Regions from separate parts of the Magnetospira sp. QH-2 genome, predicted to be linked through region 1. Evidence: predicted binding sites of a transcription regulator. Region 1 holds the regulator's gene; the other holds the start of a gene.
The links. The regulator HrcA, encoded in region 1, represses chaperone genes, less so after heat shock. The targets are predictions, from matches to a motif close to GTTAGCACTCNCCNNNGGNGAGTGCTAAC.
Positions count from the first base shown of each region.

Region 2: groES (co-chaperone GroES) is a predicted target of HrcA. The motif match lies at 1,931-1,959, and genes of this name have one in related genera.

Region 1 covers NZ_FO538765.1:3,930,280-3,945,326, forward strand. The annotation lists gene gshB (glutathione synthase) at 1-801, opposite strand, end outside; gene MGMAQ_RS18460 (BON domain-containing protein) at 867-1,466, opposite strand; gene MGMAQ_RS18465 (class I SAM-dependent methyltransferase) at 1,549-2,256, shown strand; gene MGMAQ_RS18470 (YraN family protein) at 2,253-2,624, opposite strand; gene rsmI (16S rRNA (cytidine(1402)-2'-O)-methyltransferase) at 2,621-3,544, opposite strand; gene MGMAQ_RS18480 (penicillin-binding protein activator) at 3,517-4,995, shown strand; gene hemW (radical SAM family heme chaperone HemW) at 5,431-6,564, opposite strand; gene rdgB (RdgB/HAM1 family non-canonical purine NTP pyrophosphatase) at 6,808-7,407, opposite strand; gene rph (ribonuclease PH) at 7,404-8,120, opposite strand; gene hrcA (heat-inducible transcriptional repressor HrcA) at 8,237-9,271, shown strand; gene grpE (nucleotide exchange factor GrpE) at 9,286-10,092, shown strand; partial or broken gene MGMAQ_RS18510 (transposase) at 10,352-10,663, opposite strand; gene MGMAQ_RS18515 (IS110 family transposase) at 11,193-12,224, shown strand; gene MGMAQ_RS18520 (hypothetical protein) at 12,462-12,863, opposite strand; gene MGMAQ_RS18525 (hypothetical protein) at 12,946-13,437, opposite strand; gene MGMAQ_RS21155 (hypothetical protein) at 13,460-13,615, opposite strand; gene MGMAQ_RS18530 (hypothetical protein) at 13,630-14,784, opposite strand.
Region 2 covers NZ_FO538765.1:3,262,161-3,277,207, forward strand. The annotation lists gene MGMAQ_RS15375 (RluA family pseudouridine synthase) at 1-834, shown strand, start outside; gene rpoH (RNA polymerase sigma factor RpoH) at 944-1,834, shown strand; gene groES (co-chaperone GroES) at 2,007-2,294, shown strand; gene groL (chaperonin GroEL) at 2,350-4,017, shown strand; gene MGMAQ_RS15395 (sulfite exporter TauE/SafE family protein) at 4,132-4,977, shown strand; gene glgA (glycogen synthase GlgA) at 5,073-6,518, shown strand; gene MGMAQ_RS15405 (glycogen/starch/alpha-glucan phosphorylase) at 6,528-9,011, shown strand; gene MGMAQ_RS15410 (hypothetical protein) at 9,045-9,638, shown strand; gene MGMAQ_RS19820 (phosphatase PAP2 family protein) at 9,589-10,290, opposite strand; gene MGMAQ_RS15420 (glycosyltransferase family 39 protein) at 10,290-11,720, opposite strand; gene MGMAQ_RS15425 (DUF192 domain-containing protein) at 11,733-14,111, opposite strand; gene MGMAQ_RS15430 (bifunctional diguanylate cyclase/phosphodiesterase) at 14,375-15,047, shown strand, end outside.

The DNA.
Region 1 (15,047 bases):
CAGTCCCCGTTCCTTCAGCGCCGGACCAATGATGGCACAGATCTCTTCTTCGCGCGGGGTCAGCGCGCAGCGCTCCGGGCGGCCGCCCACATGCATGTTGGATCGGGCCTCGCCTTCCGCCGGGACCCGATTGACGGCACCCACCGGGCGGCCATCCACCAAAATGATCCGCTTGTCCCCGGCCCGCACATCGGCCAGATACTGCTGCACGATGATCGGTTCGCGATAGAGCTCGGTGAACAGTTCGAGCAGGGAATTGAGGTTCTCGTCGCCGGGCTTCACATGAAATACCCCGGCGCCCCCATTGCCGAACAGCGGCTTGAGAATGACGTCTTGATATTGCTCGCGAAAAGCCTTGATCTGCTGCGGATCGCTGGTGATCAGGGTCGGCGGCATGACCCCTTCGAAGCGGGTGACAAACAGTTTTTCCGGCGCATTGCGCACATGGGCCGGATCATTGACCACCAAAGTCTTGGGATGCACCAGCTCCAACAGATGGGTGGCGGTGATATAGGCCATGTCGAAGGGCGGGTCCTGACGCATCAGCACCACATCGGCATCCTGGGCCAGATTGATCAGCCGGGGCTCGCCCAGGGTAAAATGATTGCCGTAGTCGCGCCGGACCCTCAGCGGGCAGGCCCGGGCCTGCACCTGGCCATCCACATAGGCCAGATCCTTGGGTAGATAGTGAAACAGCTCATAGCCGCGTTTCTGTGCCTCCAGGGCCAGGACAAAGGTGGAATCGGCATCGATATCGACGCTTTCGATGGGATCCATCTGGATGGCGACGGTCAGGGTCATGGGCTGTCCTTTCGGGGAAGTTGACGCGGCATCTTATCCCAATGGTCGCCGATAACCAGTCGGGCTTATTTTTGCGCCTGTTTCACGGTCGATGAGGCGATCCGGACGTGGCTGATCACCTTACTCACATGATCAATGTCGCGGGCATGGGCCAGCACTTTTTCCAGTTCCACCCGGTTGCGCGCATGGCCGAGTAGATAAACCGTGCCATTGACCGTGGTGACTTGGAAATTGATGGCATGGATTTCCTTGTCGAAAGTCAGGCGGGTGCTCAGTTGGGCGCTGATCCATTTGTCCCGACCGGTATCGAGAATGCCCCGCTCTTCGCTTTGGATTTCGTTGTAGACCGCCGCCACCGCCGGAATGGCCCAGGCCACGCGCAAGGCTTCGGCCCGGTCATCGGGATCGGTCAGCACGCCGGTGACCAAGACCTGTCCCTGATAGACATCGGCGGTCAGGGCCAAGGGCCAGGTGTGGTTGGTGGAAAACCACGCCTCGAACAAGGTCGCGCGGATTTTCAGATCATCCACCGCGCCACCCAGGCCTCTTTCTTCTTGGCTGGCTATGGCGGCCTGTGATCCGGCATCCACGGCCATGCCCACGGGGCTACAGGCTGCCGAAGCGAGCAAGGGGAGCAAAACAAGGAACGCGTATGCAGGTCGCATGGTGTCGACTCCGATGATCACATCTCTCTAGGTTTGTAGCCGTGAACTGGTTAAGGTTCCCCCAATAAACGCCGGAGCCCTCATGTACGTACTGCCGTTTTCCCGGTCCCATTTGCTCGACTACCTCCCCAAAGGCGGTAGCGTGGCCGAAATCGGCGTGGCCAAAGGCGCCTTTTCCGAAAAAATCCTGCAACGGACCCAGCCGGACCGACTGCATCTGATCGATCCGTGGGAGTATCAGGACGACGCGGCCTATGCGCTTGACCCCTCCAACTTGGATACCGCGACACAGGACCAACGGGCCGCGGCCGTGCGGACCAAATTCGCCTCCCAAATCACGTTTGGTCAGGTGGTTATCCACCGCGCCTATGCCCATGCTGCCGCGACCGCGTTCGAGCCCGGTTCCCTGGACTGGGTCTATCTGGACGGCAATCATACCCAAGCGGCGGTATTCGAGGACCTGACTCTATACAGCCGCCTGATCCGGTTCGATGGGCTGATCCTGGGTCACGATTATGCCAATGGCCCGACGGCCCGATCGGCTAATTTCGGTGTGGTGGAAGCCGTGGATCGATTCGTCGCCGACACCGATTTTCAGTTCCTTGCCCTCACCATGGATTCCTACCCGACCTTCCTACTCGGGCGACCGGACAGCCTGAAAAGCCAGGAAGTGATCCAACGGCTGCTTTTCAACAATCCCAATATCATCGAGATCCGCGCGCCCCTGGGCCGCCTGAAACAGCGGGCCACTGTCGTTGCTGGCCGGTCGGTTTTGGTGCATTCGTTTTAAAGACCGGGACGCCAGGCATCCACCACATGGGTTGCCCGGCCGCCAGCAATCAGCACCAGATCAAATCGTATATCCAGATGCGCCAGATCATCCCGTCGGGCGACAAAGGCTTCGGTGGCCCGCTCGAGTCTTTGGCGTTGTCGCGGCGTCAGGGCCTCGGCGGCGTCTTGCAGGGTGCCTCGGGCCTTGACCTCGACGATGGCCAGCACCGTTCCCCGCCGAGCGACGATGTCCAGTTCCCCCACCGGGGTTTTTTCCCGTCGGGCGAGGATCCGGTAGCCTTTGAACCGGAGCAGCCAGACGGCCATGGTCTCGGCGCGCAGACCCAGAGTCCAGGCCTTCAGGCCTCTTGCCTGGCGATTCTTCACGGGGCCTTGGCCAGTTCCAGGGCCCGGGCATAGACCTTCTTGCGCGGCAGGCCGGTGGCCACGGCGACGGTCTGCGCCGCATCGCGCAGGCTTTGGGTCTCCAACGCCCGTTTCAGCAGGCCGTCCAGGTCCAGATCTTGGTCGCTTGCCGCGTCGGGCGGGCCGATGACCATCACCACCTCCCCTTTGGGTGGCCCGGCCTCGGCATAGTGGGTCGCCAGTTCGTCCAGCGGCGCCCGGCGTACTTCCTCGAACAGCTTGGTCAGTTCGCGGGTCATGGCTGCCGGACGCGGACCTAACACCGTTGCCATGTCGGCCAGAGCGGCGGGAAGCCGTTTCGGCGATTCCAGAAGTACCAATGTCGCTTGGATCTCGGCCAGCTCCGCCAGCCAGGTCTTGCGGGCGGCTGATTTGGGCGGCGCATATCCAGCAAACAGGAATCGGTCGCTGGGCAGTCCCGACAAAACCAATCCATCGATGATGGACGAGGCACCGGGCAGGGCGGTCACATGAATATCCTCGGCCTGACAGGCCTGGACCAATTTATAGCCCGGGTCATTGATCAACGGCGTCCCGGCATCGGAAACCAAAGCCACGGTTTCGCCATTCTTCAAGCGTTCAATAAGTTTCGGGCGGGCCTTGGTGGCGTTGTGTTCGTGATAGGCGGTGCGCGGGGTTTGAATGTTGTGCAGGCTGGCCAGCTTGCCGGTCACCCGGGTATCCTCGCAGGCGATCACATGGGCCGACTTAAGCACCCGAAGGGCGCGCAGGGTGATATCCTCCGCATTGCCGATGGGCGTGGCCACCAGATACAGGCCCGGCACCAACGGTTTACAGCCGCCGCCGCTACCGCTAGGGTCGGGCGGTGAGAATATTGGAGACGAGGAAAAGAATGATCCGGCGAAAGGTGATCGCGGCATGGGCAGGCGCCCTGTTGCTGATGGGAACGGCGGGCTGCCAGTCTCCCCTGATGTCCTTGGAGACGCAAGTCGCAAAGCCGGATCCGGCACCGGTTGCCGCGCCCGATCCGGCACCGGCGGCCAGTACTCAGGCGCAAGAGACCGTGCCGGCCGTCCCCGTATGGCGTAACCCGCCGTCGCGCTGGGCGGTGCATAACCGCCGCACCCAGGCCTTGCAGCAACAGGTTCCGGCTTCCGAGATCCAACAAATTCCGCCGCAGGTCGTGGCGACCTCCACCGCCAGCGACAAGCCCATCTATGTGGATTCCCGCGGCGTTTCGCGGGTCGCGGTGCTGCTGCCCCTGTCGGGCCGCCATGCCCGCATCGGCAAAGCCATGCGCAATGCCGCGCAATTGGCGCTGTTCGAGTTTGCTGGCAAGAGTTTCGAACTGATGTTTTTGGATACCGGTGGCAGCGTCGATGGTGCCCGGGAAGCGGCGGTCACCGCCGTATCCGACGGCGCGGCGCTGATCCTTGGGCCCTTGCTGTCGGAATCCACCCGCGCCGCCGGGGCCATTGCCCGCGAGGCGCAGATTCCGCTGGTCTCCTTCTCCAGTGATGCCGCGGCGGCCCTTCCCGGCGTGCATATTCTCGGCTTCCGGCCGGAAACGGAAGTCCGTCGGGTGGTTTCCTATGCCGCCAGTGCCGGACTGCGGCGTTTTGCCGTGCTCGCCCCGTCCAATCACTACGGCGACCGGGTGGTGGCGGAGTTCCGCTCGGTGGTCGCCGATTTGGGCGCCGAGGTCAGCCGCGTCTCCCGTTACGGCACCAGCGCCGATTCCTATAACGACGTGATTCGCGACCTGGCCGACTATGACTATCGCCATCAGGCATTGATGGAACAGCGGGCGCAACTGGAAGTGCGCACCGATGAGGTGTCGCAGATGACCCTCAAGCGGCTGGAAAACCTACAGACCATCGGCGATCCGGATTTCGATGCTTTGTTGGTGGCCGATGGCGGTCGGCGGTTACAGGAAGTGGCGGCCTTGCTGCCCTATTACGACGTGGACCCCAAGGTGGTGAAAATGCTCGGTACCGGTCAGTGGGATACCCAGGGCATCGGTGTCGAACCGGCCCTGGTGGGTGGCTGGTTCGCCGCTGCCGATCCCGCCTTGCGCGCCGGATTGATGACCCGCTATGAGCAGACTTTCGGCGCCAAGCCGCCGCGTCTGATCACCCTGGCCTATGACGCCACCGCCCTGGCCGCCGTGCTGGTGCGCGGGGCCCAGGATGGCCCCGATTACTCGGATCCGACTTTGACCCAGCCCAAGGGATTCATCGGCACCGACGGGGTATTCCGGCTCAATGCCAATGGTCTCGGCGAGCGCGGCCTGGCGATCATGGAAGTGCGCGAACGCACCAACGTCATCCTCGACCCGGCACCGCAGAGCTTCGACGATCCGGCCTATTAGCGCGTGTCGGGTCCAATTGGACCCGTTAGACACGCGCGACCTTATTGGAATCGATCACGTTTTTCATGTTTGATCGAATCCGACCAATCACGACGTGATCTAAGCCCGGCAGTCATGCTTCGACAGGCTCAGCATGAGGGTTGTTGGGGTAAAGGACATCCTCATCCTGAGCTTGTCGAAGGATCGGTCCGTTGAGCCCGGCAGTCATGCCTCGACAGGCTCAGCATGAGGGTTGTTGGAGCAAGGAATTCCTTATCCTGAGCTTGTCGAAGGATCGGTCCGTTGAGCCCGGCAGTCATGCCTCGACGGGCTCAGCATGAGGGTTGTTGGGGTAAAGGACATCCTCATCCTGAGCTTGTCGAAGGATCGGTCCGTTGAGCCCGGCAGTCATGCTTCGACAAGCTCAGCATGAGGGTTGTTGGAGCAAGGACATCCTCATCCTGAGCTTGTCGAAGGATCGGCTAACAGCTTTTCCAACAGCCCGTTGAGCCGCCGCTGCCCTGCCGGGGTGGCACGCAGGTAGCGGTCGTCGAGTTCCAGAAAGCCGCCGTCGATCAGCATGCTCAGGGCTTCGGAATCGCAGAAATCAGCGAGACTCCGGTCGATTCCTTCGGTCAGGCGCAGGCCCATCATCAGCCGTTCCTCGACCCGTTCCCGCGCGCTCAGGGCCACCCGGTCCAATACCCGGCGCGTCAGATAGCCTTCGGGGTTCGGCGTGCGGCGTTCCGCATGGGTGACCCCACCGATTGTCAGCCGTCCATGGGCACCGGGGCCGATGCCCAGATAGTCGCCCCCCTGCCAATAGACCAGATTATGGCGCGATTGGGCACCGGAGCGGGCATGATTGGAAATCTCGTAGGCGGGCAGCCCGGCCCGGGCGGTCAGGTGCTGGGTGAGGTCGAACAAGGCCACCGCCCGGTCTTCCCCGGCGGCGGCGCGGCCCTGTTTGGCGAAGGCGGTGCCGGGCTCGATGGTCAGTTGATAGAGCGACAGATGCTCGGTTTCCCAGGCCAGGGCCTCGGTCAATTCGGCCCGCCAATCCGCCGGTGACTGCCCGGGGCGGGCGTAGATCAGATCGAAGGAAACCCTGGGAAACAGCCGTTTCGCCATCTCCAGCGCCCGCCGCGCGGCCGCCGCGTCGTGGATACGGCCCAGGTCGCGCAAGGCATCGTCATCGAAGCTCTGCACCCCCAAGGACAGCCGGTTCACCCCGGCCTGGGCAAAGGCGGCGAAGCGGCCTTCGTCGATGGTCCCCGGATTGGCTTCGATGGTGATTTCCAGGTCGGCGGTGGGGGTCCAAAGCGCCCGCGCCTGCCCGATCAGCGCCGCCACGGTCTCCGGGTCCATCAACGAGGGGGTCCCGCCGCCGAAAAAGATCGACACCAGCTTGCGATTTGCAAGTTCAGAGGCCGAGGCCCGCAGATCGTCCAACAAGGCCCGCCGCCAGCGGGCCTGATCAATGGCCTCGACGGTATGGCTGTTGAAATCGCAATAGGGACACTTGGCCAGGCAGAACGGCCAATGAATGTAGAGGGCGATGCTTCGAGGCTCGCGTTGCTCGCACCTCATCCTTCGACAAGCTCAGGATAAGGATTTATTGCGGGCGACCTCATCGACCTCCCCATCCTTCGACAGGCTCAGGATAAGGGTCCATTGCAGGCAACCTCATGCTGAGCCCGTCGAAGCATGAGGCCCCCCTGATCGCCCCTCTCGTCTCACGACAAGCCCATCCTTCGACAGGCTCAGGATAAGGGTCCATTGCGAGCGACCTCATGCTGAGCCTGTCGAAGCATGAAGAAACCGCCAATGTCTTCAGCCCTCGAAACAAGCCGCCACCATCTGCCGAAAGGCGTCGGCCCGGTGGCTCATGGCGTGTTTTTCCGTCGGTTCCATCTCGGCGAAGGTGACCGCGTGGCCGGTGGGGATGAACACCGGGTCGTAGCCGAAGCCTTTCTCGCCGCGCGGTGGCCAGGTCAGGTCCCCATGCACCTCGCCTTGGAAGGATTCCGCGTGGCCGTCGGGCCAGCAAAGCACCAGGGCACAGACAAAATGAGCCCGGCGGTCGTCCTGACCGGCCAGTTCCGCCTCGACCTTTTCCATGGCGATGGTGAAATCCTTGGTCGGCCCGGCCCAGCGCGCCGAATAAATGCCCGGCTGGCCGCCCAGGGCCTCCACCGCCAGCCCGGAATCATCGGACAGGGCAGGCAGGCCGGAGGCCAGCGCGGCGGCGCGGGCCTTGATGTCGGCATTGCCGATGAAGGTCTCGGCGTCTTCCACCGGCTCGGGCAGGTCCAGCTCACCAGCGGAAATCACCTGAACGCTAAATGGTGCCAGCAGTTCGGCGATTTCCCGCACCTTGCCACGATTATGGCTGGCGATGACCAGCTTGTTGTCGGTGAACTTCCGACTCACAGGCCCAATGCCTTGTTCTGCGCCTCGGTCAGGGTGGCGATGCCCGACTTGGCCAGATTGAGCAGTTGGATGAACTCGGCCTCGGAGAAGGGTTCCTCCTCCGCCGTGCCCTGGATCTCGCAGATGCCGCCTTTTCCGGTCAGCACGAAGTTGGCGTCGGTCTCGGCCGCCGAGTCTTCGTCATAGTCCAGGTCCAGCACCGGGGTGCCCTTGTAAATGCCACAGGACACGGCGGCGATGGAGTCGGTCAGCGGCACGTCGGGCAGGATGCCCATCTCGACGACCTTCCGAAACGCCTCGTAGAGGGCCACGTAGGCGCCGGTGATGGAGGCCGTGCGGGTGCCGCCGTCGGCCTGGATCACGTCGCAATCCACCTTGACCTGCATCTCGCCCATGCCCTTGAGGTCGGTGATGGCGCGCAGGGAGCGGCCGATCAGCCGCTGGATTTCCTGGGTGCGGCCCGATTGTTTGCCGCGTGCCGCCTCGCGGTTGGTGCGGGTATGGGTGGAGCGGGGCAGCATGCCATATTCGGCGGTCACCCAGCCCTTGCCCGAGCCGCGCATCCAGCCGGGCACCTTCTCTTCCACCGAGGCGGTGCAGAGCACATGGGTATTGCCGAAGCGCGCCAGACAGGAGCCCTCCGCGTGACGGGAAAAGCCGGGTTCGAGGATAACCTCGCGCATCTGCTCGGGCGTACGGTTGGACGGTCTCATGGGGGGAATCCTTTAAACGAATGAATGGTTGCGCGCACCCTAACGGCTGCAAGATGGTTGGGCAAGGCGGGCGGCTCATTGACGCCACCTCCCCGCGCCCCTACATTCCGGCCAGCATGATTACCGACCTCAATGACCGTTCGCGGGAGATCTTCCGCCAGATCGTCGACAGCTACCTGGAAACCGGGGAGCCGGTGGGCTCGCGCACCCTGGCGCGGCTGATCGACGGGCAGTTGTCGCCGGCCACCATCCGCAACGTCATGGCTGATCTGGAAGACATGGGCCTGCTCATGGCGCCGCATACGTCCGCCGGGCGGCTGCCCACCGAGGCGGGGCTGCGGCTGTTCGTCGACGGGTTGCTGGAAATCGGCGATCTGGGCGAGGCCGAGCGCAGCGACCTGGAACAACGGGTGGCGGGCTCCGGCAAGTCCATGGAAGGCCTGCTGGAAGAGGCTTCCACCACCCTGTCGGGGCTGACCCATTGCGCCGGACTGGTGATGGCTCCCAAGACCGAAAGCCCGCTCAAGCATATCGAGTTCGTCGCCTTGTCGCCGGGGCGGGTGCTGGTGGTCATGGTGGCCGAGAACGGCCTGGTGGAAAACCGGGTCATCGAGGTGCCGTTGGACCTGCCGCCCTCGGCCCTGGTGGAGGCGGGAAACTTCCTCTCCGCGCGATTGCTGGGCCGCACCATTGGCGATGCCCAATCCGAGATTCTGACCGACCTGGAATGCCAGCGCGGCGAGCTGGATCGGCTGACCTCCAAGGTGGTGGGTGCCGGACTGGCGGTCTGGGGTGGCGAGGAACAGGCCCGCTCGCTGATCGTTCGGGGTCGGGCCAATCTGCTCGAGGATGTTGAGGCGGTGGCCGACCTGGAGCGCATCCGCTCCTTGTTCACCGCCTTGGAGCAAAAAGAGACGCTGTTGCGCCTGTTGGAACAGGCCGACCAGGCCGAAGGGGTACAGATCTTCATCGGCGCGGAAAATCAGTTGTTCGGGGCCGCCGGTTGTTCGATGATCGTCGCCCCTTATCGAAATGGCGCCGAAAGTATCGTCGGTGCCCTCGGGGTCATCGGCCCCACCCGCATGAACTACGCACGTATCATACCCATGGTCGACTACACGGCGCGCATCATCGGCCGCCTAATCGGATGACGGAGAACGCAAAGATGACTCAAGAAACCCCCACCCAGGATCCGAAACCCGAAGAGACCGTCGAGGCGCCCGAGGCCCCAGAGGCAGAGGCATCCGAAGAGGTCGTGGCAGCTTCCGCAGAGGCGCCCGAAACAGAACCTGAGCCCGAACCGGCTGTTGACGAAGTCGCCGAGGTCCCCGCCGACGAAGCCCCCATTGATTTCGCCGGCGCCGTCACCGGCCGGGTCGCCGAGCTGGAAGCCCAGAACAAGGAACTGGACGACAAATGGCGTCGCGCCGCCGCCGAGATGGAAAATGTCCGCCGCCGCGCCGACATCCAGATCGAGCAGGGCCGCAAGTACGCCATCGCTGACTTTGCCAAGGCCATGTTGGGGGTCGCCGACAACCTGCAACGGGCGCTGGATCATGTGCCCGAGGAGGCCCGCGCCAACGACGAGGCGGTCAAGGCCCTTTATGAAGGCGTTGAGATGACCGGCAAGGCCCTGGTGCAGGCCATGGAGAAATTCGGCGTCACCCCGGTTGCCGATCAGGGCCAGCGCTTCGACCCCAAGATCCACGAGGCCATGTACGAAGTGCCTCTGCCCGACCAGCCCGCGGGCATGGTGGTGCAAGTGTTGGAGAAAGGCTACATGATCGCCGACCGCCTGCTCCGCCCGGCCCGGGTCGGCGTCTCCAAGGGCGGCCCGAAGCCGGAAGCCGTGCCGACCCCGGTCGACAGTGCCGCCGATGAGGCCCCCACCGAGGGCGCGGGTGCCTACGACAAGGCCCAGGACGCCGCTACCCGCCCGGAAGCGGGCAGCCAGCTGAACGAGGAGCTTTAAGAGTCGTCTGTGGTTGCCGCGGTTGATGCAAGAAGATTCTGATTGTCCGAGCGAGTGATCGAGTGCGGTCCTCTGTAAGGCCTTTGAACACGGCGTTTCCTTAAAGCCGCCGGCCGGTATGGTGATCCGCGGATCGGGTCCAAAACTGATTCTCGAGCTCGCTGGCTCTGGACTCTTAACGGGTTTTCCCGATCCCGATCTGGTCGATCCTGTTGCCCATTCCAATCGTTGCCTTCTCACACCTCCCCGTTTTCCAACGTCAGACCGTCACGGCCTGTGCAGGAATCCGGTAGTCTTCGTTCTTCATCAGCATGGCCCAGATGGTTCGCGCCATTTTGTTGGCAAGGGCGATGGCGACCAGCATTCTCGGCTTGCGCGCCAGCATCCGCGACAGCCAGGACCCCTCCGGGATCGTTCGTCGTCCCAGCCAGTTGAGGCGTGACATCGCCCCGACGATCAGAAGCCTGCGGATATCGGACTGTCCCGCCTTGGAGACACGCCCCAGCCGGGCCATTCCGCCCGAAGAAAACTGGCGCGGGACGAGGCCGAGCCAGGCGGCGAAATCGCGGCCATTGATTCAAAAGTATTCCTTTGATCTCAGGGCGTATATTTCCGCTCTGGCGGCGTCAAGACCTCCTAACGGGGCGCCGCCCCGTATCGTCGGCCTTTCCTGGCCAGATCAAAAATCTACTGCCTTGATATCTAGAGGATACTTTTAAATTCGCCTCTAACAGGCTGCTGAAAAAGTGTTGTCCGACGGCCCGCCTCGCCCTTCGTCCCTCGACAAGCTCGGGATGAGGAAGCTCTGGGTGAGGCTATTCAAAGGCCCTCATGCTGAGCTTGTCGAAGCATGTCTCGCCACAGGCTCGAAATCGGATTTTTTCAGATGGCGGTAATCGAGCAGTCAGGGATTGCCTAGATCACGTCGTGTTTGATCGGATTCGATCAAACATGAAAAACGTGATCGATTCCAATAAGGTCGCGCGTGTCTAGCGGGTCCGATTGGACCCGACACGCGCTAGACAGTCAGCTGGTCTCCACACTCGGTCTTGATCAAGGATCCGGGTCAATTCCTGGACATGGAACAGAGGAGACCAGCCATGGAGTATTTTGTTGGAATGGACGTATCGATGGCAAGCATTTCGATCTGTGAGATTGATGCAAAGGGAACCGTCATTCGCGAAGGCAAGGTGTCAAGCACACCCGAGGCGGTCGCCACTTGGCTCGAGGAAAGCGGGCGTGGCTTTGCGCGAATTGGGTTGGAAGCTGGCCCTCTGGCGCCTTGGCTGTACGCAGGACTGTCCAGTCGGGGCCTCCCTGTGATTTGTATCGAGACCCGGCAAATGAAGGCCTTTGCCAGCGCCAGCCCAGTCAAGACGGACCGTCGCGACGCCCGCTTGATCAGCCAGGCGATGCGGACCGGTTTGTACCGCGCGACCCACGTCAAGACCGCGCGCAGTCAGGAGCTCCGGATGGTGCTGACCCATCGGGAGACCCTGGTTCATCAGGTCCGTCAGTTGTCCAATACGGTACGAGGAACATTGAAAGCTTTCGGCCTCAAGGTCGGTATGGCGCGCGGACGCCTTTTCGCGGCGCGGGTTCGGGAATTGACGGCTGATAACCCGCACCTCAGCGCAGCCGCCGAGCCGCTCTTGCTTGCGCGCCAAGCCTTGCTCGAACAACTCGACAAGCTCGACCGGCAGGTTCATGCCGCTGCGCGCGATGATAGCGTTTGCCGGCGCCTGATGACCGTTCCCGGCGTCGGCCCGGTTACCGCCCTCGCTTTCAGGACAGGACTCGACGTGCCGGAACGGTTTCAAAAGTCGGTCATGGTCGGCGCCCACTTCGGGCTTGTCCCACGCAGATACGCCTCGGGAGAGCAGGACCGAAGCGGCCCCATCAGCAAGTGCGGAGATGCCATGGTTCGTTGGCTTTTGTTCGAGGCCGCCAATGCACTTCTCACTCGAACCCGCCGTTGGTCCTGGCTCAAACACTGGGGGCTCGCGGTCGCCAAAAGGCGCGGGATGAAACGCGCCAAGGTAGCCGTTGCCCGGCGTCTCGCCGTAATCATGCATCGCATGTGGATCGACGGCACGGACTTCCAGTACCGCAAGGAGGAGACCGCCATCTAAACACAACGAAAACCGAGACCGCCTGAAGGGCGGCCAGGACGCGTGGCGACGCGCGGGGCTCGGATGACAGCGCGCAGGCTGCAGTGGCGTAAGACCACGCTTTTCAGATTGCTGCACCCGATCCCCCTTGATCCCCATCATGCGGCGACGACGTCGACCGCGGACAGAAGCAAAGGGCGCCACATAACCCAGGTTCAAACCGACGGCTTGGAAATCAGCTTGACTCAAATGACTCGATTACAGAAGCAGCCTGTTAAGAGCTTGCAGCCCGTCGATGTTGGCGCCCAGCTGGCGTCGGCCATCGGCCCGCATGGGGCCGCCGAGACCGATCCCGACGGGGGTTACCGAGACCATGATCGCCGCCGCCTCGGCCTGGGTCTCCGACAGGCCGTGGTGATCCATCACCCGCTGCTTGAAGTCCTTTTCCCAGGCGATCTTCTCCGGATCGGCATGGGTCTCGCGGGCCTGCCGCACCGCCTCCAGGGATTGTCGTAGGTGCCGGGGATCTTCCGCCCGCGCCGCTTCGTTGCTGTTGGGGCTGGCGGTCTCCCCACCACCCGCGCGATGCTCCCAATAGGCCTGGTTGGCCACCCGCTCGACCTCGGGAAAGGATTGGTAGGCCTGGGGGTCGAAGGCCATGCCTGGTGGCTGAAGTGACCGCGAAGGAGGTGCAGTGGAGATAATTAGTGGAGTGTCACCGTAACCACATAACCAGGATGACCTAGAATTTCTTGTAAACGCCCTCAATGTCTTCGCAATGGGCGGATCGGCCTGTAAGCACACCATCTTTCCATCTCGTCAGTCCAGGCGGCTTTCCTCTCAGGGCGAACAGGGCTTTTTCGGTAGCCGATGCTATTGTTTGCCGCCCTTGATCTTTCGGTGCAATAAGAATGGGTGGCAAACTGGAATTCTCAGGCCCACCCCAAATTCTACGAGACAGATTCGTTTTCAACGTAACGCCCCAAACTGCCAATTCATGAGCAACTTCTACCAAGAACTCGTCAGTAATCTCGATATCTCCCCTGACCGGTCGATGGTCTTCCCAGTCATTGTCTGGATTGCAAAACGGCTGGAAAGGAATCGAAGGAGTTTCCCAGTACAGGCGGTCCCGGTAATAGAGATTGCCGATCAGGGCGATGAACAGCGCCGTCCAGAGCACCGGGTGACCCGCCTTACGCATGAGACCAAAAAGTTTCCGAACCATGCTCTTCATTCCTTTCCTTGCCGACTGACGCTTAAGGTCCCGGAGAGGACTGCCCAGGTGTCCACGTCAGGCTGGGCTTGCCCAGTCCCCCTCCAGGGTTTAGGGGAATGGTGCCACTCACCGTGCCGGTCCAATCGCCGACCATCTTGAAGTCCTTGGCCGATCCCAGGGTCTTAAGCTGCTGCATCTGCTCTCCGGTCACTAACCCACCAAAGAAACGCGTATTCTTATGCCAGTCATAGTCGTCAAACCAGTGATAATCCTGCTGGGCCGGTGACATGCAACTGGGTTTCCCTGGCGTGTGACGGTCACTTCACCTGTCGTTTGCAGGTTGCTTTTTCCGCTGGCGAAATGGAGATCACTGATGCCATCGGCATCGATTTCGTCAAGGGTTTTGCCGATGGGAATGGTGACCGACTGGCCATCCTTCAAACTGGAAAGCTGCTGATTCACAGCGGGATCGGAAATCAGTTCGGATCCAATAGCCGTATGATTTGTGTCTTCCGCTTCGGTGATTTCCTTGTTGCTCCGCAACCACTCAGTCGGCATTTGCAGATCCTGGCCGCTACCTTCATTGTAGTGCTTGAGGGCGCGCGCCGACTGTTCCATACCCACCGCTCTGCCCCCATGTTCGAGGAGCCAGGCCTTGTGCTCCGTGGCAATCGGGACCCGTTGTTTTTTGTGAGTGTGTTGTTGATCTTGAAGGCCTCTTTCGTCCATCCGTGCCAGGTAGGCATGTAGATCTCTTTGCACGGCGGATGAATTCGATTGCATGGGGAAGCGGTCTTGGTAGGTAGCCGGTTCCCCCGATCCGCCAAGGGCCCCATCATCCCCGATCATGCCGCCGGTGGGTTCCCCATCGCGGGAGGTCGGCTGGCTAACATTGGTTCGTCTGTCGCTGGCCTTGTGCAGATTCGGGGTCTGGTTGGGATTGGCGATGCGTCGCCCCTGGGCATCATACCGATTGCCCTGCTCATCCATGGAGACCCCTTGGGCCGGTTCCCGCAGCCCATAGTGCGCCTCGACCATGCGCACATGGTCCGGATCGGCATCGGGCCCGAGGCGCTTGATCACATCATCGGCGCGCTGGCGGTTGATCCGGGCGTCTTCCGAACGGGCGCTGTCGGCGCCGAAGGGAGCATGGCCCGTGGCATGGCCCGTGGGCGCGCCGACTTCGCTGTTGAGCTTGTAAAACGCGGTGGTTTCGGTCTGGATATCCTCGTTGGTCCAGTAGTCCTCGGCCCAATGGAGGCGGCGCTGATCCGCATGGGTGCGCTCGGCCACCGACTTGTCGCGGATGGCCTGGATTTCCTCCGGCTTGGGCGGGGTCATGCCATCCCAGGTATCCTCGGGCATGCACGAGACGGGGTTAATTAATACAGCGTCACCGTAACCGTCACCGTAACCCTCAGCGTCACCGTAACCACACCGTAACCCAACAGCCATGCGTTCACCCGTTGGACGCGTGTTTTGCCCGTGACCTTCGATACGGATGTCGTGCCTTTGACCAGTGCACGCGTCGGCAAACCCCAAAAAGACGAAACTTCGTCCGGGTGTGGGCCATAAACACAGAATGAGACGTCTTGTATGGGGCCATGATGATTGCCATGGTCCCAATC
Region 2 (15,047 bases), 670 kb from region 1:
GCGGTGGTGAAAAATGACGCGCCGGTCAGCGCCCCATCCGCCAAGATTCGCGTTGGCGAAACCTACGAGGTCCGAGTGCCCGCCGCCGTGACCGCCGAGCCGCAGCCCCAGGCCATGGACTTGACCGTGGTGTTCGAAGATGAGCACCTGATCGTCTTGGACAAGCCACCCGGCCTTGTCGTGCACCCGGCGGCGGGCAATCTGGACGGCACCCTGGTCAACGCCTTGCTGGCCCATTGCGGCGACAGCCTCACCGGCATCGGCGGCGTGCAGCGTCCCGGCATCGTCCACAGAATAGACAAGGACACCAGCGGCCTGATGGTCGCCGCCAAGACCGAAGCCAGCCATGCCGGGTTGTCCGCGCAATTTGCCGCCCATAGCCTCGAACGAGCCTACCAGGCCGTGGTCTGGGGCATACCCAGCCCGCGCGACGGCAAAATCACCGGCAATATCGGCCGCAGCCCGCGCAACCGCAAAAAAATGGCCGTGGTGGCCCGGGGCGGCAAGGAGGCCCTGACCCACTATCATGTGGTCAGGCCCCTGGGGCTCTGGGCCAGCCTGGTGGAATGCCGCCTGGAAACCGGGCGCACCCACCAGATTCGCGTCCATATGACTGAATTCGGACACTCGCTGATTGGCGATCCCCTTTATGGCCGCTCGCCGCGGCGATTGCCATCGACCTTGGCCGAAGCTCAAAAGACTCTGGGGCGGCAGGCTCTTCACGCCTTTTTGATCGGGTTTCGGCATCCTATCAGCGGTGATAACCTCCGGTTTGAATCTCCAATACCTAATGATATCAATTCACTAATTTGCACATTAGAAGAAATTCACTAAAGCCCTTTACTTGAGTAAATGAGTGGGGTATTGTGGATTTTAGTGAATGACAAATGCGTATTCGCGTGGTCGACGATGGATCCGTCGCCATGCTCAGGAGATAAAAACAATGGCCGCTTTAAGTATAGGTCTCGACACCTCACCGTCTGGCAATCTGACCCGCTATTTGCAGCAGATCCGGAAATTCCCCATGCTCAAGCCCGAAGAGGAATTCATGCTCGCCAAACGTTGGCAGCAGCATGAAGACCACAAGGCCGCCGAAAAGATGATCACCAGCCATCTGCGCCTGGTCGCCAAGATCGCCATGGGCTATCGCGGCTACGGCCTGCCAGTGGGCGAGCTGATCTCCGAAGGCAATGTGGGCATGATGCAAGCGGTGAAGCGCTTCGACCCGGATAAGGGATTCCGCCTGGCAACCTATGCCATGTGGTGGATCCGAGCTTCCATTCAGGAATACATCCTGCACTCCTGGTCGCTGGTCAAGATGGGCACCACCGCGGCTCAGAAAAAACTTTTCTTCAACCTGCGCAAGCTCAAAGGGCAAATGCAGGCCATGGAGGAAGGCGATCTGTTGCCGGAGAACGTCACCAAGATCGCCGACCGGTTGAACGTCTCGGAGACCGAGGTTATCAACATGAACCGCCGCATGGCCAGCCAGGATCATTCCCTGAATGCCGCCGTGCGCGAGGAAGGCGATGGCGAATGGCAGGATTGGCTGGTCGATGACACCGAAGACCAGGAAACCTCCCTTGGCAAGCGCGAGGAACTGGACGAGCGCCGTCAGCTTCTTACCCAGGCCATGACCGGACTCAACGAGCGTGAGCGTCATATTTTCGAGGAGCGCCGTCTGCAAGAGGCCCCCTCGACCCTCGAAGACCTGAGCAAGCTCTATGGCATTTCCCGCGAGCGGGTGCGCCAGATTGAGGTCCGGGCTTTCGAGAAAGTGCAAAAGGCGGTCCATAACGCCGCTGTCAGTCAGCGGCTGGCGATACCCGCCTGATCCCAATTCAACATCACATGGAGAATGCCGGAGCCCTCATGGCTCCGGCATTTTTTTATCTGTGGGGTTGACAGTCCGAGCAGTCCCGACTACATCACTGGCACTCAGTATCGTAGAGTGCTAACAACACACAGTTCCCGTTATTTACCAACATGTTAAATGAGGTTGCACCATGAAATTCAGGCCGCTGCATGACCGTGTACTGGTTCGTCGCGTCGAGAGCGAGGAAAAGACCGCCGGTGGCATCATCATCCCCGACACCGCCAAGGAAAAGCCGATGGAAGGCGAAGTGGTTGCCGTTGGCTCCGGCGCCAAGTCCGAGAGCGGCACCGTCACGGCGCTGGACGTCAAGGCTGGCGACCGCATCCTGTTTGGCAAGTGGTCCGGCACCGAAGTCAAGATGGACGGCGAAGAGCTGTTGATCATGAAGGAATCCGACATCATGGGCATCATCGAGTAAGGACGATTGTCCCGATCTCAAAGCCTGTCTGTTTGAATAGAGGAAAGAAGAAATCATGGCTGCCAAGGAAGTAAAATTCAGCACCGATGCCCGCACCAAGATGCTGCGCGGCGTCGACATTCTCGCCGACGCGGTGAAGGTGACCCTGGGCCCCAAGGGCCGCAACGTGGTCATCGACAAGTCGTTCGGCGCGCCGCGGATCACCAAGGACGGCGTCACCGTCGCCAAGGAAATCGAGTTGGCCGACAAGTTCGAGAACATGGGCGCCCAGATGGTGCGTGAAGTGGCCTCCAAGACCAACGACGAAGCCGGTGACGGCACCACCACCGCCACCGTGCTGGCCCAGGCCATCGTCCGCGAAGGCTGCAAGGCCGTTGCCGCTGGCATGAACCCGATGGATCTGAAGCGCGGCGTTGATCTGGCGGTCTCCGCCGTGGTCGAGGACGTCAAGGCCCGCGCCAAGGCCGTTTCCACCAACGAGGAAATCGCCCAGGTCGGCACCATCTCCGCCAACGGCGACACCGAAGTCGGTGCCATGATCGCCCAGGCCATGGAAAAGGTCGGCAACGAGGGTGTGATCACCGTCGAGGAAGCCAAAAGCCTGACCTCCGAGCTGGACGTGGTCGAAGGCATGCAGTTCGACCGGGGTTACACCTCGCCGTACTTCGTGACCAACGCCGAGAAGATGACCTGCGATCTGGAAACGCCCTATATCCTGATCCACGAAAAGAAGCTGTCCAGCCTGCAGCCGCTGCTGCCGGTTCTGGAGACCGTGGTTCAGTCTTCCCGTCCGCTGATGATCATCGCCGAGGATATCGAGGGCGAAGCCCTGGCGACCCTGGTGGTCAACAAGCTGCGTGGCGGCCTCAAGGTCTGTGCCGTTAAGGCCCCGGGCTTTGGCGATCGTCGCAAGGCCATGTTGGAAGATCTGGCCATCCTGACCAACGGCCAGGTGATCAGCGAAGATCTGGGCATCAAGCTGGAGAATGTCACCATCGACATGCTCGGCACCGCCAAGAAGATCAATGTCACCAAGGAAGACACCACCATCGTCGAGGGTGCCGGTGAGGCCGAGGCCATTCAGGCTCGCTGCAACCAGATCCGTGCCCAGGTGGAAGAGACCACCTCCGACTATGACCGCGAGAAGCTGCAAGAGCGTCTGGCCAAGCTGGCTGGCGGCGTTGCGGTTCTGCGCGTCGGTGGCGCCACCGAAGTCGAGGTGAAGGAAAAGAAGGATCGCGTCGACGATGCCCTGCACGCCACCCGTGCGGCGGTCGAGGAAGGCGTGGTTCCGGGCGGCGGTACCGCCCTGCTCTATGCCACCAAGGCCCTCGAAGGCATGGAAGGCGATAACAACGACCAAAAGGTCGGCGTCAATATCGTTCGTCGTGCCCTGCAGGCCCCGCTGCGTCAGATCGCCGAGAACTCCGGCTTCGACGGCGCCGTGGTTGCCGGCAAGCTGCTCGAAGGCACCGAAGCCAACCTCGGCTTCAATGCCCAGGCCGGCGAGTACACCGATCTGGTCAAGGCCGGTATCATCGATCCGACCAAGGTGGTGCGCACCGCGTTGCAGGACGCCGCTTCCGTGGCTGGTCTGCTGATCACCACCGAGGCCATGGTTGCCGAGAAGCCTTCCGATAGCAAGGGTGGCGGCGACGCCCCCGGCATGGGTGGCATGGGCGACATGGGCGGCATGGGCGGCATGGGTGGCATGGGCTTCTAAGCCTCCCCCTTCAGCCTATCGACCATTGGGAAAGGCCGTCCTTCGGGGCGGCCTTTTTCGTGAGCAGAAAGCTCCTGCTTGCTCTGAGCTGTTTTCGGGTGTCAATTGGCCGTCATGGACGCCTTTCTCGACTCCAACGGCCTGCCTTTGGCCGACTTGGTACCCTTGGTCGCGATGCTGGCCGGGGCTGGGGTCGTTGCCGGGTTGATCGCCGGTCTGCTGGGGGTGGGCGGCGGCATCGTCGTGGTGCCCGTACTGTTTCACGTATTCGGCATGCTCGACATTGATCCAATGGTGCGCATGCATGCGGCGGTGGGCACCTCGCTGGCGGTCATCGTGCCAACGGGATTGTCCTCCGCCCGCGCCCATTGGCGGCGCCAAGCGGTGGATACCGGCATCCTGCGGGCCTGGGGTTCTTGGATCGTGGTTGGGGTGTTATTGGGGAGCGCCTTCGCAGCCCGGCTGGACGGCAAGATCCTGACCATCATGTTCGGTTTCCTCGCGGTGATTGTCGCCTCGCGGCTGCTGTTCGGACGCCCCGACAAGGCCATACGCGACCGGTTGCCACCCGCCCCCTGGTCGCAAACCATCGCCGCGGCAATTGGTGGGCTATCGGCAATGTTGGGCATTGGCGGCGGCACCTTCAGCGTCCCGGTTCTGACCATTTGTGGGCGGCCCATCCATCGAGCCGTGGGCACGGCAGCGGCGCTTGGCCTGATCATCGCCTTGCCAGGTGCCATCGGATTCATGGTGGCGGGATGGAGCGCTCCCGGGCTACCGCCGCTTTCGCTTGGATATGTCAACCTGCTGGCCCTGGCCGCAATCATTCCCATGTCGGTGTTGGCCGCGCCCTTGGGGGCCAAACTGGCTCACCGTCTGAAAGCCGAGCACCTGCGCCGGGCATTTGCGATCTTTCTGTTTTTCGTCGCCGGACGCATGCTTTTTGGGGCCTTTATGTGAACCGGGCCGCGACATTGGGTGGAAGATATCGTAATCTGGCGCCGCATTTTTGAGTTACGCCCCGGCGGCCCCGTCGGGGACGGGGGAATTTGTCCATGAAAGTCCTGTTCGTCACGCCGGAAGCCCATCCGCTGATCAAGACCGGTGGCTTGGCCGATGTGGCCGGAGCCCTACCCACGGCCTTGGCCGAAGCCGGGCTGGACGTGCGCGTGATGATGCCCGCCTATCCCGAGGCCTTGGACGGCATCGAGGGCCGTACCAGCGGCGCCGATCTGGGCGATCCGCTGGGCTTCGGCCGCACCAAGCTGGTCGGAGGATACATGCCCGACAGCGGCGTGCCGGTGTGGCTGATCGATTGTCCGCCCCTTTATAACCGCGACGGCGGCCCCTATTTGGATACCCACGGCAATGACTGGCCGGACAACCACCGCCGATTCGCGCTGTTGTCCTGGGTCGCGGCCTATGTGGGCAAGGTGGGCGACGAGCGAGCCTGGATCCCGGCGGTGGTGCATGCCCATGACTGGCAGTGCGGCCTGGCCCCGGTCTATCTGAACCAATGGCGCGGCCCCGGTCCGGCCACCGTGTTCACCATCCATAACATGCAGTATCAGGGCATATTTCCCAAAGAGATCCTGCCCGAAGTGGGCATTGATCCAGCCTTGTTCACCATTGATGGGGTGGAGTTCTACGGCCAGGTCTCGTTCCTCAAGGCGGCGCTGAAATTCGCCGATAGCATCACCACGGTTAGCCCCACCTATGCGCGGGAAATCCGCACCGAGGCCGGAGGCTGGGGATTGAACGGACTGCTTGAATCCCGCAAGGCCGACCTGAGCGGCATTCTGAACGGCGCCGACTATCACATCTGGGCCCCGGACAGCGATCCAAAACTGGCTAAACCCTATAGCCGCAAGACCGTGGAGGCTGGCAAAGCGACTTGTAAGCACGATCTGCAAGAACGCTTGGGGCTGGCTGAAGATCCCAACGCACCGCTGTTTGGCGTGGTCAGCCGCATGTCGGGCCAAAAGGGGCTTGATTTGTTGCTGGCCAACATGGGGCCGCTGCTGCAAGCCGGTGCCCAACTGGCGATCCTGGGCTCCGGTGATCCGGCGGTGGAAGATGCCTTCCGTCAGTTGGCGGTGGATCATCCAAAAACCGTGGCGGTGCATGTGGGTTACTCGGAATCCATGTCGCACCGGATTCAGGCGGGGGCCGATGCCTTTTTGGTCCCATCCCGCTTCGAGCCCTGTGGTTTGACCCAGCTTTACGCCATGCGTTATGGAACTCTACCGGTGGCCCGCCGTACCGGCGGTCTGGCGGACACCATTGTCGATGCGGAATCGGGCCTCGGAACCGGCTTTTTGTTCGACGCCCCGACCGCCGACGGGCTATGGTCAGCCTTGGCCCGATGTCTGGATGCCTATCGCCAACCCGATCAATGGCAGATACTCCGAGACCGGGCCATGGCCCAGCAGTTCGATTGGATTCGCGCCGCCGAGGCCTACAAGACGCTTTACCAGGAAACGATCAGCAACAATCAATAGACGGATATCATGGATAAGATCCTTACCGACGCCATCGACCACAGCCTTGAAAACGGCAGCCTTAGCACTCACGAAGGCCTGCGCGACAGCTTGCTCTATTACATGGTGCATGGCGCCGGACGGGATCCGGAGGAGGCCTCCGCCCGTGATTGGTATTACGCCCTGGCCTACATGGTGCGCGGCGTTCTGGCCGAGCGCTATATCCGCACCAAGCGGGCTCAGCGCAAGCTCGGGGTCAAGCGTGTCTATTATCTCTCCATGGAATTCCTCATCGGGCGAAGCTTGGCCAATCACATGATGAACCTGGACCTGTGCGACGAAGCCGCGTCGGTGCTCAAGGAATTCGGCCAAGATTTGAAAGAGATTCAGGAATGCGAACCGGATGCGGCATTGGGCAACGGTGGCCTGGGCCGTCTCGCCGCCTGCTTCATGGATTCCCTGGCCACCCATGGCTATCCCGGATACGGCTACGGCCTGCGCTATGACTATGGCATGTTCCGCCAGACCATTCAGGATGGCCAGCAGAAGGAGCGCCCGGAAAACTGGCTGCGCCTGGGCAATCCCTGGGAATTCGAGCGTCCCAACGTCATCTACAAGGTGAAGTTCGGCGGACACCTTCATTCCCATCACGACGACATGGGCAAAGAGGTCACCGAATGGCTGGGCACCGAAGACGTGCTGGCCTTGGCCTACAACATGCCGATTTCCGGTTATGGACGCCCGACGGCGGGCAATCTGCGCCTTTGGTCGGCCCGTGCCACCAACGAGTTGGATCTCAGTTCCTTCAACGAAGGCAACTATATCGGCGCGGCAGGCATGAAGGTCACCTCCGAGAGCCTAACCAAGGTGCTCTATCCGGCCGACAATACCCGCGAAGGCCAGGAGCTGCGGCTCAAACAGGAGTACTTCTTCTGCAGTGCCTCCATTCAGGACATCCTTCAGCGCCATCTGCGTGATGACCCGACCCTCGACAATCTGCCGGACATGGTCTCCATACAGCTCAACGACACCCACCCGACCTTGGCGGTGCCAGAGTTGATGCGGCTGCTCATCGACGAGCATAAGTACGACTTCGAGAAGGCTTGGGATATCACCCAGCGAACCTTCTCCTATACCAACCACACGCTGATGGTCGAGGCCCTGGAGGTCTGGTCACTGGAGTTGGTCGGTCACCTGCTACCGCGTCACCTGGATTTGATTTACAAGATCAACGATTTCTTCCTGACCGAAGTGCGCCGCGAACACCCCGGTGATCCGAGCATGATTGCTCGCCTGTCGCTGATCGACGATCATCATCGGACCGTGCGCATGGCCCATGTGGCGGTGGTCGCCAGCCACAAGGTCAACGGCGTGGCCGAGATCCATTCGGGTTTGGTGAAAGCCAACCTGTTCCCCGACTTCCACCGGCTCTATCCGGACAAGTTTACCAACATGACCAACGGCATCACACCGCGCCGCTGGCTGTTGGAGGCCAATAAGCCGCTCAATGATTTGATCTCGCAGCATATTGGCACTGCCTGGATCACCGATCTGGATCGGCTAACCGAACTGGCGCCGCTGGCCGAGGATCCGTCGTTCCGCCGCGCCTTTGCCGAGGCCAAGAAAGAAAACAAGCAGCGTCTCGCCCGCTATATCAAGACCACCAACGATATCGATCTGGACCCCACGTCGCTGTTCGACACCCAGGTCAAGCGGATGCACGAATACAAGCGGCAGCTATTGAACCTGTTGCATGTGGTGACCCTCTATAACCGCATGCGCAAGGACCCCAACGGCCATCACCAGGCGCGCACAGTGATCCTGGGTGGCAAGGCGGCGCCCAGCTACTACATGGCCAAGCAGATCATCCGATTGGCCAATGACATTGCTGACATCGTCAATCATGATCGGTCCATTGGCGGTAAGCTGAAAGTGGTGTTCGTCCCCAATTACAGCGTCACCGCCGCGCAGATCATAATCCCCGGCAGTGACCTGTCGGAGCAGATCTCAACCGCCGGCACCGAGGCATCGGGCACCGGCAACATGAAGTTCGCCCTCAACGGTGCCCTGACCATCGGCACCCTGGACGGGGCGAACATCGAGATCCGCGAGGAAGTGGGCGAGGACAATATCTTCATCTTCGGCATGACCACCCAAGAGGTGGAAGACCGCAAGCGCTCCGGCTACGACACCTGGCAGTACTACAACAACAATCCGGAACTGAAGGCGGTGCTCGACATGATTTCGTCTGGCTATTTCTCGCCGGAGGATACCCACCGCTACAAGGATGTGGTGGATGCCCTGCTTTGGGGTGGTGACCCCTATATGCTGCTGGCTGACTATGAGTCCTATATCGAGGCCCAGGGCGAGGTGGAAAAGGTATTTGCCGATCAAGAGGAATGGACCCGGCGAGCGATCCTCAACGTGGCTCACATGGGCAAGTTCTCCAGTGACCGCACCATTCACTCCTATGCCAGCGAAATCTGGAACATCGAACCGCTAAAGGTGAGCTAAACCACCCATGGCTTGGCGACAGGAATCGGTTCCATGGTGAAAGCTTCGTTCAGCCATCCCCTGGTCCGTCTCGGGCTGGCCGGGGGATTGGCCTGGCTATTCTGCGCTGCCTTCCTCGATCCGGGGATCATGGCTCAGGCGCGGGACTTCAATGGCTCCGCCATTCGCTCTTTGTTGGCGCGGTCGGCCCAGCTTGGCATGCCACTGCCTTGGGTTGGATTGCTGGTCCTTTGGGGGCTCTTGCGCCGCGCGACCGTGGGCGGCCGGGTGTTGTTTGCCCTGTTCGCCTGGGCGGGAACCACATTACTGGTCGATCTGATTTCCATCGTCGGCGGGCATTATCATCCGCGCACCGCCATTGAGTCCCTCGTCGGCACAGCGACCGACCGGGCTTCGGAACTGGCCCTTCTAGGCAACAATGCCGAAGGACTATGGGGATTGATCGCCGCCGGTTTGGCCGTGGCGCCTGCCCCCTGGCGGCCCATGCTCTTGATACTCGGTGGGCTGACCTCCATGATCCGGGTCGTGGCCGGGGAAGTCTATCTGGGGGATGCGATCTTGGCGGCCTTGCTGGCTCTTATGGTGGCGGCGGCGATGCGTCGTTGGGCTCCGGCTCCCGCCCATTGATCATCCAGGCATAGAGCACCAGCACCACCAACACGGTGAAAAGGCTGGCGAAGGTGGCATCGGTGAAGAAATGCTTGCCTTGCATGACCCGCGCCGTGGCTGCCGCCAGACCGACCCCGGTGGCGACAGCAATCCAAAGAGGCCTGCGCCGCCGGGCCAACAGCGCCAGGGCCAGGGCGTTGAAGGCGAACGCCGCGTCCCCGGCCACGGTTGAACAGTTCTTGCGGCATTGATCAGCCAGGGTTAGCGGCGCCGTATAGATGGCCTTACCCCCAAACTCTGACAGATCCTTTGGTCGGGCACGCCCGGAGTGATCCTTCAGCAGCACATTGGCCAATAGCCCGGCGCTCAAAACAATACTCAGCAATATGAACAAATAGCCGCGTTTGCTGAATCCGAGCAGCGTTCGCTTGCCCAGCCAGGACCGCACGGCATCGAGCACAAACAAGATCATCACGCCCGCCAGGATCTTCCGGAGGTCGGTATCGATGAACTCGCCCAGCGGCGTGTTCTGCCACGGGAAATAACCGCGTTCGGTCTCGAACAGGTGCCGCGCGATCCACAGATCGATGGTCGGAAACAGATGAAACAGTTCCGCCAACGCGGCACTGAGAATCAGCAGCAAGGCGATGATTTTGGTCAAAGTGGACATCAGAAGTTCCGCAAATCCTCCAGCAACATCCAGGTATAGGACCGTGTCCGGCCGGAGGCGAGCGGAATCGTAAAATCTCCCTGCGCCGCAATGTCTCGGGCCAGCGGTGGGATGGAGGTCTCCTCGCCCTGCTCGATCACATAAAATACCCGCCCGCCGTCCTCCGGCATCAACGGAATGGTCAGTTCATAGTGATTGTGAATGGGTTTGTCCCCCGGCCACATGCGGATAGGCGCCGCCGGATCGGGCAGATAATGCAGCAGCTCCCCGATCATCAGCCGGTCATGGACCAAGATAGCGGTGGGGTTTTGGCTCTGGCTCAAGGCACCGACCTGCCGCCCGAATTCATCCCAGCCCCGCAGCTTGTCCAGCGGATCACGCTTCAAGGGCAAAGCCACCACGCCGGAAAACACCACCAACAGCACCGCCAGCCCGGCGCCATGCAGCGCGGTGGATATTCTCAGCCAGCCCGGCCCCACCCGCAGCAGCCAGGCGGTGACCAAGGGGACCGCCGCAATATAGGCGGTGGCCGCCCAGTTGGCATGGGCTCGAGAGGTGAAGGCCTGAGCCGTGACCAAGAACAGCACCGGCAAGATAAAGAACAGCAGGCGCCGCTCCCCATCGTTCAAGGGATCTTTTTTCCAGCGGATCAGACGCAGCAGCAGCGCCCCCATGAGGATCGGCCCGAACACACCAAACTGCGCGCCGACAAACTCCAATCCCTTGCCCGGGTTTTTGAACGCATTGGCCCAATTGGCGTTGGAGGCTGTATGGCCGGCGGTCACCCACTGGTGATCCATATTCCACAGAATGTTGGGCAACAAACAGAGCCCGGCGATAAGCAACACTTCCAAAAAGCGCAGGCTCACCAACAACGCCCGATATTCACGGGTGGTCAACAGGTAGAGCCCCGTGCCAAGCAGGAAATAGACCATGGCATACTTGCTCATCAGCCCCAGGCCGATGGCCAGCCCCAACCCAATCGCCCAGCCCCGCGCGCCGGTGACCAGCAGCCGATCCAGGCTCAATAACGCCAGGGCCCAGAAAAACAACAGCGGCACATCGGTGGAGATCAGAGCCGACGAGAAACTGACCGCGGGCAGGGTGGCATAGACCAAAGCCGTCCAAAAAGCCGCGCGACGGTCGAACAGATGGACCGCGACCCCGTAGAGCAGCAGCGCCGTGCCGCCATGAAACAAGGGCGCGGCCAGACGTACGAAGGCCTCGCCCTCGCCCAGCGCCGACGTGGCGGCAATCACCCAACCGATCATCGGCGGCTTGGAAAAATAGCCCCAGTCTGGCGTTGTCGACCAGAACCAGTATTGGGCCTCGTCCCCATGCAGGTTGAGGTCGCCGGCAAAAAGCCCGGTGACGCGCAGGAGCGTAATCAAGATGATGAGCATGGTGGCAGAGAAAAAGGACGGTTTCATCTGCCTGATGTCCTAACGCTTACGAGCATCCATGCGGACAGCAGCACCGACTTGAATGCCCAAGCGCTCGCTGGTCCCCGCCTTCAATTGCAGAATAGCCACGGATTTCTGCTCGGGCTGAATGATATTGATGGAGCGAGGCTTGGCATTTCGGACGATTTCCGTCACCCGCCCATCTACGGATAAGAACAGCATATCAAGGGCAACGAAGACGTTCTCCATGGAGATTTTGTGACGATCAGCCGACTCATAGACCAACAACATGCCGTCCTGATCTTCCATGCTGGTCCGCCATTTGAATCCCTGGTCCCTTGCCGCGGACGTATCGGCGATATCGATGTTGAAGCGAGCCATACCGGATGCCGTATCGATATACAGCACGGATTCGCGAAATTCCGGTTTAAACAATTTGACCTCGGTACCCGTCAAATCAGCCTTGACCTGCGGGTCCACGGGCATCAAACGCTCGACCCCCAGTTCCAGGGAGCGGCGCATCCTCCCCAGCCCGGCTTCTCCAGAACCTTCCTGATTGAGCAAGGCCAAGCCGGTAAACCATAGGGCAATGGGATCCTTTGGATTGGCTTCGAACAGGCGATTGCTCAGACGTGTCAGGCGCGCTTGATCCTGGCGGGCGAAGTAATAAGACAAGAGAGGCGCGACAAAATCCGTCCGCTTCGGCGCACGCGCCAAGAGGGCGTCCACCCGTTGCTCCCAACCTCTCAGGTACTCATCGACCAGCCCTCTGGCTTCCCCGGTGGTTTCCAAAAAGGCCATATCAGACCGGGTCGTCACGGCTGAGATCTGCAATTTGATACCACTGGGTTGTCTCAACCGTTGCTCTGCCGCACAGATGATGCCTCTCATATAGGAGACTTTTTCCCGGTCGGGGACTTCACCCTTCAGCGTGCTTGCCTGAAAGGCGTTCGATAGGGTCCGAAGACGGAAGGAGAGATGATCGCCGTTCCGGCCCCGGTCCACATAGGCCACAGGGCAGTCTTCCTTTCCCGGCACTGGCGCGAGTGCCGTCGTCATGGGTGGTGCGAAACTGTAGGCGTAGTTGGAAAAATATATGGATTCAATGCCAGCCAGAAGAGATGCGACGCCGAAAAAACCGATGACAATCAAAGGTATTTTACCTGGAACTCGCCGTAGTCGCGCAAAGGGTCGAGCCATCGATGCAAGAGCCAAAGCCACCAACGGCATTGCCCCAATGAACAGGAACCAGGTCGCATAGACCGTCACATAGGCCGTCCCCAAGGCAAAAGCCAAGGCAGCATATTTACGACGACTTCCCAACGGTAGAATGGCAAATACCATGATCGAAAGCAGCATGCCGGGAATGCCCGCGCCCAATATGGATTCAAGAACGAAATTGTGGGAATGAAAATCCACCCGGTGGACCGCATCCCACCACTCCTCGCTCGCCATCTCACCTCGTGAAATGGGATCGTCCACCAATGCCACCCATTCCACCGGCATATGAATGGCCAACTGATCGCTGTAAGACCCCCAACCAAGCCCGACCAGCCAGGATTGCGGTGACAGGCTCATGGCATCCCAGACCACCTGGGTCAGGTAGTGGCGAGAGCGTACCGAGTTAGCCAATCCGATCCAAGCGCTGTCGCCCATTGCCAATTCTGTTAGGTCAAAAATGGTTACCAGCAATGTAATGGTCAATGGAACCAACATGATGGCGGCCACTGCCAAATAGGGCTTGATCCCGGAATTGACCGGAAGAAACCGATAGGCCAGCATCGCCGCTGGCATAACCAAGACCATGGTTCCGATGGCGGCATTGTTGCTTGAAGCGATGATCACGCCCGCCGCAAGCAAGATCGCACCCGCCAACCGCAATGGCAGCGCCACCCGCCAAAGCATGAAAACGATCGCTCCCGAGCCAAAGCCCAGGAAAGCGATATAGTCAGCGAAAAAATAGGGCGCGACCGGATTGGCCATGCCGTGGGTATACATCCACGAGGAAAGGGCCACGACCACCGTCGATACCACGGCCAGGCCGAGCAACATCCGTCGAATTCGGTGGAATCGGAGCAATAACAAGCTTGCTGCAATCAGTATCGCCATATTGGCATACCAAAGGACGCCTTCGCCGATTTCCACGGAGCCGTGCCAGGATTGGACAGGAATGTCATGAAAAACGGAGGCCAGGATGCTCCATATGGCCAGCAAGGTCGGCACCACGACAAACGGATGAACCAACATTCCACGTGCGGGACGATGGGCCAAGGCAAACAAAAAGATCCCGATCCCGGCAATACCCGACGTGACCCGGATCGCACCAACAACCGGTTCGGCTTGATACCAAATCCCGAAGCTCAACGGCTTGCTGGCCAGGAATATGGAGACCAAAGACAGCAGAACGCCCCCTGTCATGAGACCTAAGCCCAGATTTGCCACGGAGGTTTTCCGAAAAGAATTCGCTATGTTCTGGCTCATGGATTGCCGAGTGCCACCGTTCGCTTGGACAGGTTGGTTCTGAGTTCGTCCTTGATAAAGGCCTATGAGACCTGCGTCACGGCAAAAAAACCGGGAGCGGCCAATCCTTCTGAAATCGAAAACCGTTGCAATCCTATCTCAAAGCATAACAGACTGCCCAAACCGAAAAAAACAGTGCTTCAGCAATCGAGAAACGGTTCATGGCCCCCCGCTCAAACGGTCCGACCGACCCGGACGTAACCCGGTTCGACCCTACCGACGGAAGTCTTTTGACACTGCTGGAGATCTCTCCGGCTCCGGTGGCGGTGATTGTCGGCATTGAGCAAGAGGTCGTGTTTCTGAATAACAAGTTCATCGAGACTTTTGGTTATGGACGGGAAGATCTTCCCGATGTGAACCATTGGTGGCCGTTGGCCTATCCTGACCCGGACTATCGAGAAACGGTGCGCGGGGAGTGGCGCCACCGAGTCGAGCGCGCCTTGGCCGAAGGCAAGACCATCGAACCCATGGAGGCGGTGGTTCGATGCAAGGATGGCAAACGACGCATCGTCGCCTTCAATGCTGCTTCTTCTGGCGACCTTACCTTCATTTTGTTCAATGACTTGACCGACCGGCGCGGCATGGGGTCTTACCTGCAAAACATGCAAGCACGGTTGGAAAAAGCCCAGGCACTGGCTGGAATCGGTAGTTGGGACTGGGAGCCGGAGTCCAACCGCCTGCGCTTTTCCATACAGGCCCAGGCAATTCTCGGCGTGCCATCGGAAACCATCGGAGAGGGTTTTCAGGCCCTGTTGCGAATCACCGGCCCCGATTGCCAAGACGAGGTCGCCGGCGCCATCGAGAACTGTCTGGCGGGCTTTGGTCCCATGACAT